Regions from separate parts of the Exiguobacterium sp. QJM3NY_9 genome, predicted to be linked through region 1. Evidence: a T-box and tRNA genes for the amino acid it is inferred to sense, from the RefSeq annotation. Region 1 holds a T-box; the other regions hold tRNA genes.
The links. The T-box of region 1 lies ahead of ileS (isoleucine--tRNA ligase). A T-box ahead of a tRNA ligase gene usually reads a tRNA of that ligase, here a tRNA-Ile.
Positions count from the first base shown of each region.

Region 2: it has a tRNA-Ile gene. The T-box ahead of ileS (isoleucine--tRNA ligase) is inferred to sense a tRNA for this amino acid. The anticodon was not compared.
Region 3: it has a tRNA-Ile gene. The T-box ahead of ileS (isoleucine--tRNA ligase) is inferred to sense a tRNA for this amino acid. The anticodon was not compared.

Region 1 covers NZ_CM149679.1:1,942,511-1,950,143, forward strand. The annotation lists gene AC0VYQ_RS10055 (RluA family pseudouridine synthase) at 142-1,065, opposite strand; gene lspA (signal peptidase II) at 1,065-1,538, opposite strand; gene ileS (isoleucine--tRNA ligase) at 1,612-4,347, opposite strand; T-box leader at 4,406-4,632, opposite strand; gene AC0VYQ_RS10070 (DivIVA domain-containing protein) at 4,633-5,154, opposite strand; gene AC0VYQ_RS10075 (YlmH family RNA-binding protein) at 5,178-5,951, opposite strand; gene AC0VYQ_RS10080 (YggT family protein) at 5,951-6,223, opposite strand; gene AC0VYQ_RS10085 (cell division protein SepF) at 6,226-6,720, opposite strand; gene AC0VYQ_RS10090 (YggS family pyridoxal phosphate-dependent enzyme) at 6,751-7,422, opposite strand; gene pgeF (peptidoglycan editing factor PgeF) at 7,412-7,633, opposite strand, start outside.
Region 2 covers NZ_CM149679.1:934,036-941,668, reverse strand. The annotation lists gene tnpB (IS200/IS605 family element RNA-guided endonuclease TnpB) at 1-71, opposite strand, end outside; gene tnpA (IS200/IS605 family transposase) at 77-475, opposite strand; gene AC0VYQ_RS04650 (superoxide dismutase) at 670-1,278, opposite strand; gene AC0VYQ_RS04645 (alpha-amylase) at 1,372-2,832, opposite strand; tRNA gene AC0VYQ_RS04640 (tRNA-Ile) at 2,948-3,021, opposite strand; tRNA gene AC0VYQ_RS04635 (tRNA-Met) at 3,034-3,107, opposite strand; gene AC0VYQ_RS04630 (Na/Pi cotransporter family protein) at 3,229-4,869, opposite strand; gene AC0VYQ_RS04625 (hypothetical protein) at 5,094-5,567, shown strand; gene ispG (flavodoxin-dependent (E)-4-hydroxy-3-methylbut-2-enyl-diphosphate synthase) at 5,753-6,862, shown strand; gene AC0VYQ_RS04615 (5' nucleotidase, NT5C type) at 6,956-7,534, shown strand.
Region 3 covers NZ_CM149679.1:33,389-41,021, forward strand. The annotation lists rRNA gene AC0VYQ_RS00150 (23S ribosomal RNA) at 1-1,295, shown strand, start outside; rRNA gene rrf (5S ribosomal RNA) at 1,342-1,457, shown strand; tRNA gene AC0VYQ_RS00160 (tRNA-Asp) at 1,530-1,605, shown strand; tRNA gene AC0VYQ_RS00165 (tRNA-Phe) at 1,633-1,708, shown strand; tRNA gene AC0VYQ_RS00170 (tRNA-Thr) at 1,718-1,793, shown strand; tRNA gene AC0VYQ_RS00175 (tRNA-His) at 1,810-1,885, shown strand; tRNA gene AC0VYQ_RS00180 (tRNA-Lys) at 1,912-1,987, shown strand; tRNA gene AC0VYQ_RS00185 (tRNA-Leu) at 1,995-2,078, shown strand; tRNA gene AC0VYQ_RS00190 (tRNA-Gly) at 2,093-2,167, shown strand; tRNA gene AC0VYQ_RS00195 (tRNA-Leu) at 2,204-2,286, shown strand; tRNA gene AC0VYQ_RS00200 (tRNA-Arg) at 2,295-2,368, shown strand; tRNA gene AC0VYQ_RS00205 (tRNA-Pro) at 2,374-2,450, shown strand; rRNA gene AC0VYQ_RS00210 (16S ribosomal RNA) at 2,574-4,135, shown strand; tRNA gene AC0VYQ_RS00215 (tRNA-Ile) at 4,220-4,296, shown strand; tRNA gene AC0VYQ_RS00220 (tRNA-Ala) at 4,319-4,391, shown strand; rRNA gene AC0VYQ_RS00225 (23S ribosomal RNA) at 4,512-7,426, shown strand; rRNA gene rrf (5S ribosomal RNA) at 7,474-7,589, shown strand.

The DNA of each region.
Region 1 (7,633 bases):
GGTGTCTCCCTTTCGTAGCCTCTCCGGACTCGATTAAAGGTGTTCTAATTTTGTAGGATCGTCACGCGGACGACCGATTTGGTGAGGCTGATGTCTCGCATCGCTCTCTAGGTGTTACTCTACCGTTTTATCAGAAAAACGTCAAGACTCTAATTCAAGTTTTTTCAACTGACTGATCTCAAACGTCATTTCTTCCGGGAGTGGTGCTTCGAACGTCAACCATTCGCCGGTCCGTGGATGTTCAAATCCGAGAACCGCTGCGTGGAGTGCTTGACCATTCATCTTCATCGTCTTCCGCGGTCCATATTTCGGGTCACCTGCGAGCGGGAATCCGATATAGCGCATGTGGACACGAATTTGGTGAGTCCGTCCTGTTTCGAGTTTACACTCAACGACCGTAAAGCCTTCATACCGGTCAAGGACACGGAAATGCGTGACAGCGGATTTTGAGTTTTTGTCCGTGACCGTCATCCGTTGACGGTCATTTTTATCACGACCGACTGGTGCTTCAATCGTTCCGAGTTCATGGGGAATTTCACCATGGACAAGCGCGATATACAGACGTTCCGTCGTCTTATCTTTTAATTGTTGCGCAAGCGATTCATGGGCTAAATCATTTTTAGCGACCATCAAGAGACCTGATGTATCTTTATCGATCCGGTGAACGATCCCTGGTCGTTTGACCCCATTGATGCCTGAGAGGTCTTGGCAGTGATGAAGCAACGCATTAACGAGTGTTCCTGACACGTGTCCTGCTGCCGGGTGGACGACCATGCCTTTTGGTTTATTGATGACGATGACATCGCTGTCTTCGTAAACGACATCTAGCGGAATGTCTTCCGGTAAGATTTCGAGTTCGACGGCTTCCGGGATATGCACGGTGATGCTTTCCGTTCCCGTCATCTTATAGTTCGGTTTCACGATGCGTCCGTCTACTTCGACGTGCCCCGCCTTTAACCAGTCTTGCACTTGCGAACGCGACCACTCTTGTTGTTCAGCCAACCATTTATCGATTCGCCCTGTCGCGCCTTTTGCTTCGACCGTCCATACTTGTTGTTCATTCATTAATCAATCGTTCCCTTCTTCGTCAAACGCTCTTCGAACATGACGCTAATCAGCATCAAAATCACTCCAAATGTCAAGCAGACGTCTGCGACATTAAAGATCGGAAAATTATAGCCGAACGGATAAAAGTGTAAGAAATCAACGACTTCCCCACGCGCCATCCGGTCAATGAAATTTCCGATCGCTCCACTCAGTAGTAAAGCGACACTCCAAGCAAATACTTTGTTTTTTGTTCCTTCTTTGTACAGAAAATAAATCAGACCAACAACAACGAGAACCGTCACGATGAAGAAGAAGCCGAATTTTCCTTCAAGCATTCCCCATGCCGCTCCACGGTTGCGGTATGAATTGAGATAAAAGAAATTTGGAATGACTTCAATCGCTTGACCAATCGTCATCTGCTGGACGACGATCCATTTCGTCAATTGATCCACTCCTACGAGTAAAGCAGCAATCACTAAGTAAAGCCACATCCTGTTTTCCCCCACATCAAAAAATAATGAGGGGTAGCTACGAAGTCGCAGTAGCCGCCCCTCCCCTTATTCATTATAAAGAATTGACGACCGCAGTACAACGAGGACAAAGTGTCGGATGAGCCGGATCTTGACCAAGTTCAGTCGAATATGTCCAGCAACGTTCACATTTCTCGCCGTCCGCTTTCAAAACAGTGATTGCCGTCGTCTCATAGTTACGTTCTGCCGAGTCGACAAAATCGATGTGTGAGACTTGAAGCAGTTGTTCAAGATGGTCGATTGTCGCAAGCAAGTTCTTCGTCGCTTCGTTCGGTGCGAGCTCGAGTTTGGCTTCGAGCGTTTTCCCGACGAGCTTCTCTGCCCGTGCTTCTTCAAGCGCCTTCAAGACATCATCGCGGAAGACGAGGAACGCGTTCCATTTCGCGATCAGTGCAAGTCCTTCTTCCGATACGTCGACTGCTTCCGGTAGATCCGTCAAGAAGATACTTGCCGTCTCGACACCAGGAACGAATTCCCATGCTTCGTCTGCCGTATGCGGTAAGACAGGTGCCATCAATTGTAACAATGTCACGACGGTATCATACATGACCGTTTGAACGGCACGACGCTCCGGTGCATCTGCTTGTTCGATATACAAGATGTCTTTCGTGTAGTCGAGGTAGAACGAAGACAGGTCAAGGACACAGAAGTTATGCAACAGTTGGTAAACTGCCATGAAATCATACGCATCATAGGCTTTTTTGACTTTACCGACTAATTGATCGAGCTTCGTCCGCATGAAACGGTCTGCTTCCGGTAAATCTTCAAACGCAACACGATGTGCCGTGTGATCGAATTGATCCAAGTTCCCGAGCAGGAAACGGACCGTGTTCCGGATTTTACGGTATGATTCTGAAACTTGTTTAAAGTTGTCCATCGATGCCCGGACATCTGACTGATAATCGACTGACGCAACCCACAGACGAAGAATCTCTGCACCAAATTGTTGCATGATTTGGATTGGGGCAATCGTATTCCCGATCGACTTCGACATCTTCCGTCCTTGACCGTCTAATACGAAACCATGGCTGACGACGGCTTTATACGGTGCTTTTCCCGTTGTCGCAACAGCTGTCGAAAGCGACGAGTTGAACCAGCCACGGTATTGGTCTGAACCTTCGAGGTAAAGATCAGCCGGACGCTCTAGTTCTGGACGCGCTGCCAGCACACCGGCATGTGACGAGCCGGAATCGAACCAGACATCCATGATGTCTGTTTCTTTTTTGAACTGACCATTCGGACTTGCCGGGTGCGTAAAGCCTTCCGGCAATAAGTCGATTGCTTCGCGTTCATACCAGACGTTCGAACCGTGCTCTGCGAACAAGTTCGCGATATGGTCGATTGTTTCCGGTGTAACGATTTCTGTTCCGTCTTCTGCATAGAAGATTGGAAGTGGCACGCCCCATGCACGTTGACGCGAGATGACCCAGTCGCCACGATCTTTAAACATGTTGTGAAGACGTGTTTCTCCCCATGCCGGTACCCACTGAACATCTTTGATTTCGTCGAGGATTTCCGCACGGAAGTCTTTAATCGACGCGAACCATTGTGGTGTTGCCCGGAAGATGACCGGTTTTTTCGTCCGCCAGTCGTGCGGATACGAGTGTTTGATGAACGATAGTTTCAACAATGCGCCCGCTTTTTCTAACGCAAGACCGACTTCTTTATTCGCATCTTCATAGAACATGCCTTCGAATCCCGGTGCTTCCGCCGTCATGACCCCTTTATCATCGACCGGGCAGAGGACGTCGAGTCCGTATGCTTGTCCGATGCGATAGTCATCTTCCCCGTGTCCAGGTGCCGTATGCACGACGCCGGTTGCTTCCGCCGTAACATGATCACCGAGCATGACGAGTGATTCACGGTCGTAGAGTGGGTGTTTGGCTTTCATGTATTCGAAATCTGCTCCATTGAAGACACGACCGACTGTCGCGTCTTCCCATCCGAGTGCCTCGATGACTTCAGGAACAAGCGCCTCTGCGACGATGTAACCTTTTCCTTCGTACTCGATTCGGGCATACGTGAGTTCCGCACTGACAGAGATTCCGAGGTTTGCAGGAATCGTCCACGGCGTCGTCGTCCAGATGACGAAGTGATCCGTCGGCTCTAAGATGTTGTTTCCTTCTAAGACAGGGAACGCAACATAGATGGCAGCAGAACGTTTATCATGGTATTCGATTTCCGCTTCTGCTAGTGCCGACTCAGAAGAAGGTGACCAGTAGACTGGTTTTTTTCCTTTATAGATATAGCCTTTGTTCGCCATGTCACCGAAGAGGCGAATTTGCGCCGCTTCGAATTCCGGTTGGAGCGTGATGTATGGATTATCATAGTCACCGAGAACACCTAAACGCTTAAACTGTTCACGCTGATGATCGACTTGTTCGAGTGCATATTTCGCACACAACTCACGGAACTCAGCGACCGACATCGTCTTCCGGTCGACACCTGATTTTTGGAGTGCTGTTTCAATCGGTAAACCGTGTGTATCCCAACCCGGTACATACGGTGAACGGAAACCATTCATCGATTTGTAACGGACGACGATATCTTTTAAGACTTTGTTTAATCCGTGCCCCATGTGGATATCACCGTTTGCGTATGGTGGTCCATCATGAAGGATGAAGGTTGGTTTCCCAGCATTTTTTTCTTGAACTGCTTGATATAAGTTCATCTCGTTCCAACGTGCCTGCATGTCCGGCTCACGTTTCGGCAAGTTACCTCGCATTAGAAATTCAGTTTTCATCATCAGTAATGTATCTTTGTACTCCATCTGGCATTCCCTCACTTCTTTTAATTTAACATACAAAAAAAGCCAAACACATCCCTGGTATAGGGACGAGCTTGGCTTGAACTCGCGGTACCACCCTACTAGTAGTTCAACCGTACGAACTACCACTTAAGAGCCCGATAACGGGGGCGAATCGGTGCGACTTACTTAATGGTTCAGTCTCACACTCGAAGGGGATATCCATTCTCACTTACTGTTCGGGCTCACACCAGTCCCCGATTCGCTTGCAGCAGTCTGATTAAGACGTGTCCTTGTCATTGATTTAAGTTATATGACATCGTCGTCATTATACGCAACTGCCGGAATCTCGTCAAGCGCACCACGGGTCGAACTATCAAACGCGTCCCAATCATGGCTTGCCAATAACTCCATCTGCGCATCGATCAAGACTTTAAAACGATTACGGTACAATTCGATTTTCTTACGCATCTGTTCGACTTCAAAGTCTGTCCGTTGCGCTCGACGCTGTGCGGAATCTTGCAGTTGTTCCGCTTCACGCTCGGCTTGTTTTAAAATCAAGCTTGCTTCTTTCGTCGCATTGGCCTTGACTTCTTCTCCCGCTTCTTGGGCAACGATGATTGACTTGTTTAACGTCTCTTCCATCGAACTGAAGTAATCGACACGCGATTGCATGTTTTGAATCACTTCTTGCTGTTGACGGTTTTCCCGCAACAACATTTCAAAATCCTTGATGACTTGATCAAGAAATTCGTTGACCTCATCCTCGTCATAGCCGCGAAACTTACGTGTAAATTCCTTATTATGAATATCAAGTGGCGTCAATGGCATGATGAAATCCTCCTCAGCATTTTTTAACCTTTTAATAATCCGTACTGTAATTTAATCCGGTCGCGTTTCGTCGACCCTAAAATAGCCGTCAATTTGACGCGTCCTGTTCCACGGAGCGAAAGCAAATCGCCTTCTTCAAGCATGAAGCTTGGATCTTCGACGATTTTATAATTCACTTTACTTTCCCCTTGTTTAATCAAACTCTGTGCTTTTTGTCTCGAAAAACCAAGCACTTCGCTGACGACAGTATCAAAGCGGAGCGAACTGACGAATCCAAGTTCTTCTTGCCATTCCTGTTCTTTGATCTTCAATTGGTCTTCTAGTTCGACGCGAGATAAACGAATTTTCGTTTTCCCTGCCCGCTCGACGTTCACTTCGATATAAGAAGCAACGTCTTCTGCGACTGCGAACTGAACGACTTGATCTTGAATGACGACGTCACCGAACTTGCCGCGTTTCAGACCGACGTTTAAGAGCGTACCTGTTACTTGTCGATGCGATAGTTCAACGAATTTTGTAGGATAATGAATACGATAGATGGCAATATCAAAGTCGCTCGCATCAAGTTCGTAGTAATCAGGCGCAATTAGTGCCCGCTGTCGCTCTGCCCCTTCGAAACCGCCCTCAAAAAAGAGGGCACATTTCGTTCCGACGAGTTCACGTGTGATTTGCTGTTCGCGTGGGTCAAGAAAATCTGTCAGTTTAAACGTATAGGTCGCTTCGACATGATCGATCCAGTTTAAGACAAGATCGACGAACTCCCGCTCATGTCCGCGATAGTGATCATAGACGCTCATTAGAAGAAGATTGCTCGAATGCCTGACTGTGCTAAGTTCAACACTAAAAAGGCAACGATTGGTGAGATGTCAAGCATACCTCCGATGGGCGGGATGATCCGTCGGAAAGGCGCGAGGAACGGTTCGACTAACATCGCGAGTACTTGTCCGAATCTTGACTCTCGTGCGTTCGGGAACCATGAAAGTAAAATATAAGCAATCATGACATAGCTATAATATTGAAGTAACGTGCCCAATGTACGCCCAATCGCGTACATAACTTGTGAATCCATGTTTACCACCCCTTATGATTGATATCATCTTCTCCAAGTAGATTTGAAATACTACCCGCGAGCTCGACGTTGTTCGGCACACAGAGGAGCGTGTTTTGACTGATTGTCGTAATCGTACCATCGAGTGCAAAGACGACGCCTGAAAGAAAATTAATCATTTGCCGTGATTGATCTTTTGACATGCGTTGCATGTTAACGATGACCGCACGATTTTGACGGAGATGCTCCCCAATTTCTTGTGCTTCATTGAAGACACGCGGCTCACTTAAAATGACTTGTGATTTTGCTTTTTTCGTATGAATCGGAACGATATTCGATTGACGCACAGGGTCCTCCTTTTGAGTAACACTCGGGGTAGATTCCTCGTAGTACTCTTCATACTCTTGCTCTGCAGTACCTCTACCTTTATTTATTGTAGCATCATTTTCATATTCAAGTTCGTCTAAATCGTCTGTGTTCCCAAGAAACAGATGTTGCATTTTCGATTTGAATCCCATTTCGATTCTCCTTTCAACTTCTTCTACGTTTTATGATTGGACGAGGACCGTACCGATTCTGACGTGTGTCGCCCCTTCTTCAATCGCAATCTCATAATCAGACGACATCCCCATCGATAATTCCGTACAGGGAGCGTAAGACAGGTTTCGTGCTGCTACTTCGTCTCGTAAGACGCGTAAAGCGCGGAAAACGGACCGCACTTCCTCTTGATTTTCTGTCAATGGTGCCATCGTCATGAGTCCAATCACACGAACTTTTGGATATTGACCGATTTCATGTAGAAAGGAATGGATGTCTTCTGCGGAGATACCTTGTTTCGAAGCTTCACCCGAGACATTGACTTGAACAAAACAATCGATAGGACGTTTTGCACGTTTATTGATTTCTTCCGCTAAATGCAAACGATCAAGTGAGTGAAGCACATCGATTTGATCGATGATTTGACGTACTTTTCGCGACTGCAGTGTCCCGATGAAGTGCCACTCACAGGCTTCACGCCCAAGTGCTGCTTGTTTTTCTGACAAACCCTCCGGACGATTTTCACCTAGCGCCGTTATACCTGCTTCTAACAGCTCAGAGGCAACTTGACTTGAAACTGATTTCGTCACGCCAATCAGTTGTACCTGCTTTTTTTGAAAACTCTTTTCACTCGCTTGTTGCATCTTTTGTTGGACAAGTTGAACATTTTCATTAATCGACATGTAATGACTCCTTTACGATCAAGCTCGCGAAACGACCTTGGTGGTCCCCATGACGGTAAGAGAAATAGTCATCTGCTTGGCAGTGCGTACAAATTCCTGCATCAATGATGTCACCTAATCCACTTCGCTCTGCTAATGCAGCATTCGTCTGCTGAAGCGAAAGCATCGCTTTTCCGTTTTCTTTCATTGTGTACGGCGTATCTTCAAGACC
Region 2 (7,633 bases), 1.0 Mb from region 1:
CCGAACGTCTTCACGAAATATTCTTGTTGGGGTTTCGTCGGATAGAGTCGAAACTTGTACGCCTTCAGCAAAGCAATCACTCCTTTCCTTGTTTTTCAATATAGTGTCTGATGACGTCGATCGTCGCACCACCGGTCGTCACCAGACAGTAACTTCGAGACCAAAACATGTCTTTCCATAATCGTTTCTTGACGTGCGGAAAGTCTCGTTTGATCAGTCGGCTGCTTGCGCTCTTGTAGGCGTTCAGAAACTTTGACATTTCCGTGTTCGGGTGTGCTTTGAACAGCACATGGATATGATCGCCGTCATGATTCCACTCGTTCAGCGTGATATGATACGACGCGCCGATTCGTTCGAACGTCTGTCTCGCGAACTCCGAGATGGCGTCATCGATCACTTTGCGTCTGTATTTCACGACTAGGACAAGATGATAATTCAGAAGAAAGACTGAATGTTTATTTGTGTCCATTTTCATTGATATATCAGTCCTTTTGATTAGTTATACTGATTGTATCAAACGATTGAAGTCTTGCCAAGACGGGCGATTCATCTCCCACCTACGCCGGGCTTCGCCCCGAGACGCTTAGAGGTGGGAGAATTCTCGCTAAATTTAGTTAAAAAAGAACCGTGCCCTCTTACCGAGGACACGGTTCTAGCATTTAAAAACGATTATTTTGCGTCAGCGTAAAGCTTGGCAACGTGATCCCAATCAATGACATTGAAGAATGCATTGATGTAATCCGGACGACGGTTTTGGTAGTTCAGGTAGTATGCATGCTCCCAAACATCAAGTCCGAGGATTGGCGTTTTACCTTCCATGACTGGTGTATCTTGGTTCGGTGTCGAAACGACAGCAAGTTTGCCACCTTCGACGATGAGCCATGCCCAACCAGATCCAAAGCGTGTTGTAGCTGCTTTAGCGAAAGCATCTTTGAATGCATCGAATGAACCGAATGCTTCATCGATTGCTGAAGCGAGTTCGCCTGATGGTGCAGCACCGTCGTTCTTTTTAAGCAATTTCCAGAAGAATGAGTGGTTCCAATGACCGCCACCGTTGTTACGAACTGCTGTTTGAATGTCAGCAGGAAGCGCATCAAGGTTTTGAAGCAACTCTTCTAATGATTTCCCTTCGTGTTCCGAGCCTTCGAGCGCCGCGTTGACGTTCGTGACGTAAGCATTATGGTGTTTCGAGTGGTGAATCTCCATCGTACGAGCATCGATATGTGGCTCAAGCGCATCATAAGCGTAGCCGAGTTCTGGTAATTCAAATTTTGACATTTTCATGTCCCCCTTTATCCTATTTTCGGAACTTCAATACCTTTTAAGACTAGCAAAAATGACGGGTATAACGCAAGTAATGACCCTTACATTTTATTGTTCATCGCGTGGTGCGAATACAGAGACACCACCACCCGGAACAGGGAAAACACCAAATCCTTCTTCATCGATGACGACAGGCTCATCTTGGTGATTTGTGTAATCGAACCATTCTTCACCAGCACGATCTTCTCCGACGAACATCCGTTTTTCACACATGTCTGCATTTGACAATAGTACGGCACAACCCGAGTTCGGGAACTCTTCGACTCCGTGACGGACCCAACCGACACAGTGTGGATCATCGAGATAATCTTCTTGTTTCCCGTATGCTTTATGGTAGCGGGCGTACAGCAATGCATCGATCATCTCTTTTTTTCCTTCGACTGGATGTGGTCCTTGTACACCGTAATAATCGCCGTAAAAGACACACGGATAACCGTCTTTACGAAGGAGAACGGATGCGTAAGCATGTTGTTTAAACCAATCATCGACCCACGACTCAAGCGATTCGCCTGGTTGCGAATCATGGTTGTCAACGAATGTAACAGCATTCGTCGGGTGCGACTCAACAAGTGTATCTGCGAAGAGCATCGTCAAATCAAATTTTTTCCCCTGTTCTGATGCTTCGTGGAATTTATAATGAAGCGGAACATCGAACAAATCAATTGTATAGTCGACGCTATCTAAGAAGTGACGACAATCATCTAAGTCAGATTTCCAAAATTCACCGACCATATAAAAATCTTCTGGATTTTCACCCATCATTGATTTCGCGAATTCATTGACGAATTCGTAATTGATATGCTTGATTGCATCGAGTCGGAATCCTTGGCAATCGAGTGTATCTTTGAACCAGTGCCCCCAGTCGATCATTTCCTTGCGAACTTCAGGATGATTGTAATCGATGTTCGCAAACATCAAGTAATCGTAGTTCCCGAATTCGCTATCGACTTGGTCATTCCAGTCTTTATTTTTTCCGGAGATTTTGAAGACGCCGGTTCTTTCTTCTCGCGCATCAAAATCCGTTCCGTTAAAGAACTCATGATTCCAAACAAAATCAGAATACTTCCCGTCACGTCCCGGGAAAGTGAATTTTGTCCAGGCATCGATTTCGAATTCTTCTGAAATTTCTTTCGACCGATCTTCCGGATGTACTTCAACGACATTGATCGTCTCCAGTTCATCTGCTGCCGCCTTATGGTTCATGACGACATCGGCATAAACGGCAATTTCATTTTCATGTGCCACTTGAATTGCTTCAAGTAGTTCGTCTTTCGTCCCGTATTTCGTCCGAACCGTTCCTTTTTGATCGAACTCACCTAAATCATAAACATCGTATATCCCATACCCTGTGTCTTCATCTGATTGCCCCTTAGAAGCTGGTGGAATCCAAACAGATGTGATGCCTGCAGCACGAAGCTCCGGCGCTCTCTCTTTTAAACGTTGCCAATGCTTCCCATCATTTTCTACATGCCACTCGAAAAACTGCATCATTGTATGGTTACGTTCCATCTCTCTTCGCTCTCCCTCAATTACTATAGTATGAATATTATTACAATATCTTTAATATTCCCCAAGCGAACAAAAATAAACGCACACCCCTAAACAGGAGTGTGCGTTTCTTAAATGGACCCTGCAGGACTCGAACCTGCGACCGGACGGTTATGAGCCGTCAGCTCTAACCAGCTGAGCTAAGGGTCCTTAAGTAAATAGTAGCGGCGGAGGGAGTCGAACCCACGACCTCACGGGTATGAACCGTACGCTCTAGCCAGCTGAGCTACACCGCCATAATGAATTAAAACAACTACAATTAGATTAATGGAAAGCATCTAAAATGTCAATAAATTATTTCACGAAAATAAAGAGGGACTTCTTTACAGAAGTCCCTCCCGCTTATATTCATTTCATTCAAGCCGTTCCCGAACGTTGTTCGAGTACTAAATCTGTAATATTGACGGCGTGATCGCCAATCCGTTCGAGATTCGATAACAGATCAACAAAAATCATACCCGCTTGACCTGTACACTCCCCGGCATTGACGCGTAAGACGTGGTGTTTACGGAATGAACGCTCGAGTGAATCGAGTTTTCCTTCTAATTCAAGGACTTGGCGTGCTAACGAAACATCATCACGTTCAACTGCTTTGATTGCCGTATCGACGATTTTTTGTGTTAGAACGTACATTTCATCCAACTCTTTTTTCGCTTTTAGCGTAAATTCAATCCGGTTGACGATTTGGAAGTCAACGAGTTCGATTACGTTTTCGACATGATCACCAATCCGTTCGAAGTCATTGACCGCATGCATTAAGAGCGAATGGTCATTCGATTCACGTTCAGAAAGATCGTTCGCCGCCACTTTGACAAGGTAGTTCGTGACTTCCGTGTTCAAATGGTTGATTGCATATTCAATCTGACCAGCGTCAGAAACATCTTTTTTATCATGGGATTGCGTGTAGCGATGTGCTTTACCGAGTGCTTCTTTCGAGAACTCACCCATCCGTAAGACTTCCATTTTTGCTTGGTTAAGCGCAAGTGAAGACGATTGATTCAAGATGTTTTGATCCAAATGACGTGGTTTTGAATCGACTGTCGTGTCTGTTCCCGGAACGACCTTTTTAACAAGCCATGCGATTTGTGCGATGAACCAACATTGAATCAATGTGTTGACGACATTGAACGTACCGTGTGCAAAGGCAATTTGCATTTTCGGTTCAAGATTGAGTACACCTGTGATCCAAGCGATGAACGTCGAGAACAAAGGTAAGGCGACTAAGAAAATAATCGTACCGACGATATTGAAGATGACGTGTGCTGCTGCTGTCCGTTTTGCGGCAATCGATGCACCGAGTGCTGCGAGTACTGCCGTGATCGTTGTTCCGATATTATCCCCGAATAAAATCGGGAGGGCTGCTTTGATATCAATCATGCCACCAGAGTATAGCTCCTGCAAAATACCAATCGTCGCAGAGGACGACTGGACAAGGAACGTAAAGACCGTCCCGACGAACACACCGAGTAACGGATTGTCTGACATCGAAATCGTCAGTTCACGGAACCACTCACTTGATTGAAGTGGTTTCATGCCGTCACCCATCAATGTCAAACCATAGAACAAGGCACCGAAACCGAAGAAGATTTGTCCGATGTATTGAATCCGTTCTTTATTGAAGAAGAAAATGAGAAACGCACCAAGCGCGATTGCAGGAAGGGCTGCTTCCTTGACGTTAAAGCCGATGATGAAGGCCGTAATCGTCGTTCCGATATTCGCCCCCATGACGACACCGATTGCTTGACGTAAATTCATCAGACCCGCGCTGACGAGTCCAACGACGATAACGGTCGTACCTGACGATGATTGAATCAAGACCGTGACGACAATACCGGCAAGAATTCCGAGTAACGGGTTCGATGTGTATTTGTCTAAAATGTAACGAAGTCGGTCCCCTGCTGTTTTTTGGAGCCCATCTCCCATATACTTAATACCGAATAGGAAAATACCGAGTCCACCAATAAAAGTGAAAATCATTTCCTGCAAATCATAATTCATCGTTTCATCTCCTCATATCTAAAAAAGTGGGATTGATTTTTTGTTAAGATTTTATTGTTTCAACCTCTCCTATTATGTAAAGGTCCGTTGAACTTGTAAATAGTTTTATCAACATTTGAATGTTAAGGTTTTATTAACCTGTACCAAAACAGATAAAACCCTTTATTACAAGCGTTCTTACGCTCACTACACCACTGTTATGAAACAGAGAAAAGAGTGTTATCATGGTTTTTTTAAGACAATTTATTAATTATTTACAAACCACCTTAGTTCCAAACCGATCTTTTTTAAAGACTCGCCTTGCCGATGTCTCCCTTTATTTTTGTGGATTAGCGTGGATTTCATTTTGGACGACAGTCATCGATAGTATATTTATCATCAAAACGGTTCCATTCATCGTCTGGTTTATGCTCCATTTCATTTTCGTCGCCATCGCGCTTTTACTGTTTCTTCTATTGATGTCGTATTTGAATCGGTGGTTGATCGCCTGGTTACTACCGAGACCGTGGGCGTACCGCCAAGTCTTTCCTTATACGGTCGCAGCCAACCTATGGAGTTTTCCAGTCGGTGTCCTGTGTTATCAGCTTGGATTGAAAGGACTTGGCGTGACCATCATCTTCGCCGGTCACTTTCTGTACTCATTATTTCCGGTTTATTTGGCTCGCACCCGAAAAAAAACTGCTGTTCGAAAAGGTTGATGCTCAACTTGCTTTAATGCCCGATTCCTCCGTCTACCGACGGATTGACACCCCTTTCTATCTATTAAAGAATTGTAAATGTTCGAATTTCGTTCTTGTTTCTCGATTTTTAGGGAATAGTTCGATATGATAGAGAAGGTAAACTTACACAATATGGCGCTATGCCACAAAAGGAGATTTTCGATATGCCGAAAATGGTCCATCGCTCTAAGACTCGTCCCGTTCGTGTTGGGGACCTTGTCATTGGTGGAAATAATGAAGTCATCATTCAAAGTATGACAACAACAAAAACACACGACGTCGAAGCGACTGTCGCTGAAATCTTACGACTTGAAGAAGCCGGATGCCAAATCGTCCGCGTTGCTTGTCCAGAAGAACGTGACGCACTTGCGCTCGCTGAAATCAAAAGCCGAATCAACATTCCGCTTGTCGTCGACATTCATTTCAACTATAAACTTGCGCTCATGGCAATCGAAGCAGGCGTCGACAAAATCCGGATCAACCCGGGTAACATCGGTCGTCGCGAAAAAGTTGAAGCGGTCGTCACAGCTGCAAAAGCTAAAAATATTCCAATCCGGATTGGTGTCAACGCTGGTTCACTCGAGAAACACATTCTTGAGAAATACGGATACCCAACAGCACGTGGTATGGTCGAAAGTGCCTTACACCACATTAAGATTCTTGAAGACCTTGACTTCCATGACATCATTGTTTCGCTTAAAGCATCTGACGTTCAGCTTGCGCTTGAAGCTTATCAGTTAGCATCTGAATCATTTGACTACCCACTTCATGTCGGTATTACAGAATCAGGTCCTTTACGTACTGGTTCATTAAAATCCGCTGCTGGTCTTGGTGCGATTCTTTCACGCGGTATCGGGAACACGGTCCGTGTCTCACTATCAGCTGATCCGGTCGAAGAAGTGAAAGTCGCAAAAGAAGTCTTGAAATCATTTGGTCTCGCAGCAAACGCAGCAACATTGATTTCTTGCCCAACATGCGGTCGGATTGAAATCGACTTGATGGCGATTGCGGCAGAAATCGAGGATTATATCGATAAGATTCAAGTCAACATCAAAGTTGCTGTACTCGGCTGTGCCGTCAACGGTCCTGGTGAAGCACGTGAAGCGGATATCGGAATTGCCGGAGCACGTAACGAAGGGCTTCTGTTCCGCCACGGAGAAATTATCCGTAAAGTACCTGAAGCGACGATGGTCGAAGAATTGAAAAAAGAAATCGATGCAATCGTTCTTGAAAAAGAAGCTGAAAAAGAAGCGGCGAAAGCCAACCAAGTTTAATTGTTGAAGAGCCCTCTTTTTAATTGAAGAGGGTTCTTTTCATATCCGTTTTTCGACTATGTTATACTAATGACAGAAATTTAAGGAACGCAGGTGATCCAATTGAAAATCGGCATCGATATCGATGGGACGATTACGCACCCGTCTTCATGTTTTAACTATATGAACAAGTATTTAGGAACTTCGATTGACTTCGAAATGGCATCCGAATATGAATTGCATACGTATACGGATATGGGACAAATCGAGTTTTGGGAATTCATGGTCAAGTCTGGTCATGAGCTCGGTATTTATCGAGAATCTACGCCTCAGGCATTTGTCCAAAAACATTTATGGGAATTACGTCAACATTTTGAATTGCACTACGTAACTGCACGCTCAGAAATCGTTCGACCGGTTACGGAAGAATGGATTGCGCGCCATGAGTTACCACTCGACTCGCTCATCATGACCGGGTCGCATGACAAGGTTCAAGTTGTACGTGATCTATCACTCGATTTATTCATGGAGGATCGATTAGAGAATGCGTTACAAATTGCGGAAGATACGTCAATTCCAGTTATTTTGTTCGATGCTCCTTACAATCGAAAAGCACTTCCAGAGAACATCATTCGTGTTTCTTCTTGGGATGAAGCCGTTCAAACGATTTATAAATTCGCTCCAATCCGTTAAAAAACAGCCTTATCCGGCTGTTTTTTTCCATTTTTTATACATAATCCGTCTACGTTATCGTACAATTATCATGAATTCGTTACGTTTTGTCTCGAGTCA
Region 3 (7,633 bases), 1.1 Mb from region 1:
CTCTAGTGAGGTGGAAGGTGCCAGTACCGTAAACCGACACAGGTAGGCGGGATGAGAATTCTAAGACGCGCGGGATAACTCTCGTTAAGGAACTCGGCAAAATGGTCCCGTAACTTCGGGAGAAGGGACGCTCTACATGAGTAGAGCCGCAGTGAATAGGCCCAAACGACTGTTTAGCAAAAACACAGGTCTCTGCTAAATCGCAAGATGACGTATAGGGGCTGACGCCTGCCCGGTGCTGGAAGGTTAAGGGGATGGGTTAGCGCAAGCGAAGCTTTGAACCGAAGCCCCAGTAAACGGCGGCCGTAACTATAACGGTCCTAAGGTAGCGAAATTCCTTGTCGGGTAAGTTCCGACCCGCACGAAAGGCGTAACGATTTGGGCACTGTCTCAACGAGAGACCCGGTGAAATCATAGTACCTGTGAAGATGCAGGTTACCCGCGACAGGACGGAAAGACCCCATGGAGCTTTACTACAGCCTGATATTGAGGCTTTGTGCATGATGTACAGGATAGGCGGGAGACGTCGAGACCGGAGCGCCAGCTTCGGAGGAGTCACCCTTGGGATACCGCCCTTCATGCATAGAGTCTCTAACTCGCAGCCGTAATCCGGCTGGAGGACCGTGTCAGGCGGGTAGTTTGACTGGGGCGGTCGCCTCCTAAACAGTAACGGAGGCGCCCAAAGGTTCCCTCAGAATGGTTGGAAATCATTCGTAGAGCGCAAAGGCAGAAGGGAGCTTGACTGCGAGACCTACAAGTCGAGCAGGGACGAAAGTCGGGCTTAGTGATCCGGTGGTTCCGCATGGAAGGGCCATCGCTCAACGGATAAAAGCTACCCTGGGGATAACAGGCTGATCTCCCCCAAGAGTCCACATCGACGGGGAGGTTTGGCACCTCGATGTCGGCTCATCGCATCCTGGGGCTGGAGTAGGTCCCAAGGGTTGGGCTGTTCGCCCATTAAAGCGGTACGCGAGCTGGGTTCAGAACGTCGTGAGACAGTTCGGTCCCTATCCGTCGTGGGCGCAGGAAATTTGAGGAGAGCTGTCCTTAGTACGAGAGGACCGGGATGGACGCACCGCTGGTGTACCAGTTGTTCCGCCAGGAGCATCGCTGGGTAGCTACGTGCGGACGGGATAAATGCTGAAAGCATCTAAGCATGAAGCCCCCTCCAAGATGAGATTTCCCTTTGAGTAATCAAGAAAGACCCCTCAGAGACGATGAGGTAGATAGGTCACGGGTGGAAGCATGGTGACATGCGGAGCTGAGTGATACTAATCGGTCGAGGCCTTGTTCTAGCAGATGATTGTTGATGACTTCAGTTTTGAGGGCGCGAGCCCGTCGTCTGGTGACGATAGCCAAGTGGTCACACCCGTTCCCATGCCGAACACGGAAGTTAAGCACTTGAACGCCGAAAGTAGTTGGGGGCTTCCCCCTGTGAGGATAGGACGTTGCCAGGCATACTTTTTTAATAAAGTATTTGACAATTTTGACTGACTAATATAACATTATAGAAGTCGTCAAGTTACCACGGTCCTGTGGTGTAGCGGTTAACATGCCTGCCTGTCACGCAGGAGATCGCGGGTTCGAATCCCGTCAGGACCGCCATTTTTATTTACCGATCTTTTTCATTATGGCTTTGTAGCTCAGTCGGTAGAGCAGAGGACTGAAAATCCTCGTGTCGGCGGTTCGATTCCGTCCAAAGCCACCATTTACACCTGCCGGTGTAGCTCAGCTGGTAGAGCAACTGACTTGTAATCAGTAGGTCGCGGGTTCGACTCCTGTTGCCGGCACCATTTTTCATTTAATATGGCGGTTGTGGCGAAGTGGTTAACGCACCGGATTGTGATTCCGGCATTCGTGGGTTCAATTCCCATCAGTCGCCCCATTTTATTTTTAATTTAATACTAGTTTGTGTCATTAGCTCAGTTGGTAGAGCATCTGACTTTTAATCAGAGGGTCGCAGGTTCGAATCCTGCATGACACACCATTTTTATGCGGGTGTGGCGGAATTGGTAGACGCGCTAGATTTAGGATCTAGTGTCTTTGACGTGGGGGTTCAAGTCCCTTCACCCGTACCATTTATATTTATAATGCGGAAGTAGTTCAGTGGTAGAATACGACCTTGCCAAGGTCGGGGTCGCGGGTTCGAATCCCGTCTTCCGCTCCATTTTTTAAATAGAAGTAACAAAAAATAGCATAATTTGCGGTCGTGGCGGAATGGTAGACGCGCTAGGTTGAGGGCCTAGTGGTGGCAACACTGTGGAGGTTCAAGTCCTCTCGACCGCACTTATTATGCACCCTTAGCTCAGCTGGATAGAGTACTTGACTACGAATCAAGGGGTCGGGAGTTCGAATCTCTCAGGGTGCACTTTTCGGGAAGTAGCTCAGCTTGGTAGAGCACTTGGTTTGGGACCAAGGGGTCGCAGGTTCGAATCCTGTCTTCCCGACCATTATTATTATCGGACTTTGAAAACTGAACGATGAGGCAAAAACGTATCTTCGGATACAAACAATGAATGAAGCGCAAGCTTCGTCAACGTGACTTTGGTCACAAAAACGAGCAAGTCAAACACTTTATGGAGAGTTTGATCCTGGCTCAGGACGAACGCTGGCGGCGTGCCTAATACATGCAAGTCGAGCGCAGGAAGCTCGTGGAACTCTTCGGAGGGAAGCAAGTGGAATGAGCGGCGGACGGGTGAGTAACACGTAAGGAACCTGCCTCAAGGATTGGGATAACTCCGAGAAATCGGAGCTAATACCGGATAGTTCTTCGGACCGCATGGTCCGATGATGAAAGGCGCTTCGGCGTCACCTTGAGATGGCCTTGCGGTGCATTAGCTAGTTGGTGGGGTAATGGCCTACCAAGGCGACGATGCATAGCCGACCTGAGAGGGTGATCGGCCACACTGGGACTGAGACACGGCCCAGACTCCTACGGGAGGCAGCAGTAGGGAATCTTCCACAATGGACGAAAGTCTGATGGAGCAACGCCGCGTGAGTGATGAAGGTTTTCGGATCGTAAAACTCTGTTGTAAGGGAAGAACAGATACGAGAGGTAATGCTCGTATCCTGACGGTACCTTGCGAGAAAGCCACGGCTAACTACGTGCCAGCAGCCGCGGTAATACGTAGGTGGCAAGCGTTGTCCGGAATTATTGGGCGTAAAGCGCGCGCAGGCGGCCTTTTAAGTCTGATGTGAAAGCCCCCGGCTCAACCGGGGAGGGTCATTGGAAACTGGAAGGCTTGAGTACAGAAGAGAAGAGTGGAATTCCATGTGTAGCGGTGAAATGCGTAGAGATGTGGAGGAACACCAGTGGCGAAGGCGACTCTTTGGTCTGTAACTGACGCTGAGGCGCGAAAGCGTGGGGAGCAAACAGGATTAGATACCCTGGTAGTCCACGCCGTAAACGATGAGTGCTAGGTGTTGGGGGGTTTCCGCCCCTCAGTGCTGAAGCTAACGCATTAAGCACTCCGCCTGGGGAGTACGGCCGCAAGGCTGAAACTCAAAGGAATTGACGGGGACCCGCACAAGCGGTGGAGCATGTGGTTTAATTCGAAGCAACGCGAAGAACCTTACCAACTCTTGACATCCCCTTGACCGCTTGAGAGATCAAGTTTTCCCTTCGGGGACAAGGGTGACAGGTGGTGCATGGTTGTCGTCAGCTCGTGTCGTGAGATGTTGGGTTAAGTCCCGCAACGAGCGCAACCCCTATCCTTAGTTGCCAGCATTTAGTTGGGCACTCTAGGGAGACTGCCGGTGACAAACCGGAGGAAGGTGGGGATGACGTCAAATCATCATGCCCCTTATGAGTTGGGCTACACACGTGCTACAATGGACGGTACAAAGGGCAGCGAGACCGCGAGGTGGAGCCAATCCCAGAAAGCCGTTCCCAGTTCGGATTGCAGGCTGCAACTCGCCTGCATGAAGTCGGAATCGCTAGTAATCGCAGGTCAGCATACTGCGGTGAATACGTTCCCGGGTCTTGTACACACCGCCCGTCACACCACGAGAGTTTGCAACACCCGAAGCCGGTGAGGTAACCGCAAGGAGCCAGCCGTCGAAGGTGGGGTAGATGATTGGGGTGAAGTCGTAACAAGGTAGCCGTATCGGAAGGTGCGGCTGGATCACCTCCTTTCTAAGGAAAACGTCCCGTAAGGGACATGCCCATCGTTCAGTTTTGAGAGTCCGATCTCTCAACTGAATCATCCCATATTTGAATGGGCCTATAGCTCAGCTGGTTAGAGCGCACGCCTGATAAGCGTGAGGTCGGTGGTTCGAGTCCACTTAGGCCCACCATTCAATTTTAAGTTCATATCCTGGGGCCTTAGCTCAGCTGGGAGAGCGCCTGCCTTGCACGCAGGAGGTCAGCGGTTCGATCCCGCTAGGCTCCATTTGTCTTGTCCATTTTCATGGAGAAGGCACTCGCACCTTGAAAACTGAAGACATCAACAAGACATCAAATTTTTATAACCATGTCATTAGACGTGTGTTCTTAGAATACCAAAATGCTAGATCAAGGTATGAAGGGCGTACGGTGGATGCCTTGGCACTAGGAGCCGATGAAGGACGCGACGAACAGCGATATGCTTCGGGGAGCAGTAAGTATGCTTTGATCCGAGGATTTCCGAATGGGGGAACCCACCATCCGTAATGGGATGGGACATGTTACGTGAATACATAGCGTAGCGTGAGGCAGACCCGGGGAACTGAAACATCTAAGTACCCGGAGGAAGAGAAAGCAAATGCGATTCCCTGAGTAGCGGCGAGCGAAACGGGAACAGCCCAAACCGGAGAGCATGCTCTCCGGGGTTGTAGGACACTCTATACGGAGTCAAAAAGGAAGACAGTAGGTGAATGACCTGGAAAGGTCGGCCGAAGAAGGTGACAGCCCTGTAGCTGAAACTGTTTTCCCTCCAGAGTGGATCCTGAGTACGGCGGGACACGTGAAACCCCGTCGGAATCCGGGAGGACCATCTCCCAAGGCTAAATACTCCCTAGTGACCGATAGTGAACCAGTACCGTGAGGGAAAGGTGAAAAGCACCCCGGAAGGGGAGTGAAATAGATCCTGAAACCGTATGCCTACAAGTAGTCAGAGCCCGTTAATGGGTGATGGCGTGCCTTTTGTAGAATGAACCGGCGAGTTACGATAGCGCGCGAGGTTAAGCTGATGAGGCGGAGCCGTAGCGAAAGCGAGTCTGAATAGGGCGCCATAGTGCGTTGTCGTAGACCCGAAACCAGGTGATCTACCCATGTCCAGGATGAAGGTCAGGTAACACTGACTGGAGGTCCGAACCCACGCACGTTGAAAAGTGCGGGGATGAGGTGTGGGTAGCGGTGAAATGCCAATCGAACCTGGAGATAGCTGGTTCTCCCCGAAATAGCTTTAGGGCTAGCCTCGAGGTTGAGAGTTCCGGAGGTAGAGCACTGATTGGACTAGGGGCCCCCACAGGGTTACCGAATTCAGTTAAACTCCGAATGCCGGCAACTTATACTCGGGAGTCAGACTGCGAGTGATAAGATCCGTAGTCAAGAGGGAAACAGCCCAGACCGCCAGCTAAGGTCCCAAAGTGTATGTTAAGTGGAAAAGGATGTGGCGCTGCCTAGACAGCTAGGATGTTGGCTTAGAAGCAGCCACCATTCAAAGAGTGCGTAATAGCTCACTAGTCGAGTGGCGCCGCGCCGAAAATGTAACGGGGCTAAACATACCACCGAAGCTGCGGATTCCGTAAGGAATGGTAGGGGAGCGTTCCAAACCGCTGTGAAGCTGTACCGGAAGGAGCAGTGGAGCGTTTGGAAGTGAGAATGCCGGTGTGAGTAGCGAAAAGAGGGGTGAGAATCCCCTCCGTCGAAAGCCCAAGGTTTCCTGAGGAAGGCTCGTCCGCTCAGGGTTAGTCTGGACCTAAGCCGAGGCCGAAAGGCGTAGGCGATGGATAACAGGTTGATATTCCTGTACCACCGATCCACCGTTTGAACAATGGGGGGACGCAGGAGGATAGTGACGCATGCGGATGGAAGTGCATGTGTAAGTTTCGAGATTGTCTGATTGGCAAATCCGTCAGGCACCAAGATCGAGGAACGACGCGGAGTCCCCTAGGGACGAAGGTCACGATTTCACACTGCCAAGAAAAGCCTCTAGTGAGGTGGAAGGTGCCAGTACCGTAAACCGACACAGGTAGGCGGGATGAGAATTCTAAGACGCGCGGGATAACTCTCGTTAAGGAACTCGGCAAAATGGTCCCGTAACTTCGGGAGAAGGGACGCTCTACATGAGTAGAGCCGCAGTGAATAGGCCCAAACGACTGTTTAGCAAAAACACAGGTCTCTGCTAAATCGCAAGATGACGTATAGGGGCTGACGCCTGCCCGGTGCTGGAAGGTTAAGGGGATGGGTTAGCGCAAGCGAAGCTTTGAACCGAAGCCCCAGTAAACGGCGGCCGTAACTATAACGGTCCTAAGGTAGCGAAATTCCTTGTCGGGTAAGTTCCGACCCGCACGAAAGGCGTAACGATTTGGGCACTGTCTCAACGAGAGACCCGGTGAAATCATAGTACCTGTGAAGATGCAGGTTACCCGCGACAGGACGGAAAGACCCCATGGAGCTTTACTACAGCCTGATATTGAGGCTTTGTGCATGATGTACAGGATAGGCGGGAGACGTCGAGACCGGAGCGCCAGCTTCGGAGGAGTCACCCTTGGGATACCGCCCTTCATGCATAGAGTCTCTAACTCGCAGCCGTAATCCGGCTGGAGGACCGTGTCAGGCGGGTAGTTTGACTGGGGCGGTCGCCTCCTAAACAGTAACGGAGGCGCCCAAAGGTTCCCTCAGAATGGTTGGAAATCATTCGTAGAGCGCAAAGGCAGAAGGGAGCTTGACTGCGAGACCTACAAGTCGAGCAGGGACGAAAGTCGGGCTTAGTGATCCGGTGGTTCCGCATGGAAGGGCCATCGCTCAACGGATAAAAGCTACCCTGGGGATAACAGGCTGATCTCCCCCAAGAGTCCACATCGACGGGGAGGTTTGGCACCTCGATGTCGGCTCATCGCATCCTGGGGCTGGAGTAGGTCCCAAGGGTTGGGCTGTTCGCCCATTAAAGCGGTACGCGAGCTGGGTTCAGAACGTCGTGAGACAGTTCGGTCCCTATCCGTCGTGGGCGCAGGAAATTTGAGGAGAGCTGTCCTTAGTACGAGAGGACCGGGATGGACGCACCGCTGGTGTACCAGTTGTTCCGCCAGGAGCATCGCTGGGTAGCTACGTGCGGACGGGATAAATGCTGAAAGCATCTAAGCATGAAGCCCCCTCCAAGATGAGATTTCCCTTTGAGTAATCAAGAAAGACCCCTCAGAGACGATGAGGTAGATAGGTCACGGGTGGAAGCATGGTGACATGCGGAGCTGAGTGATACTAATCGGTCGAGGCCTTGTTCTAGCAGATGATTGTTGATGACTTCAGTTTTGAGGGCGCGAGCCCTGTCGTCTGGTGACGATAGCCAAGTGGTCACACCCGTTCCCATGCCGAACACGGAAGTTAAGCACTTGAACGCCGAAAGTAGTTGGGGGCTTCCCCCTGTGAGGATAGGACGTTGCCAGGCAATTGAAAAAGACCGATCTGCATCTTGCAGGTCGGTCTTTTGTA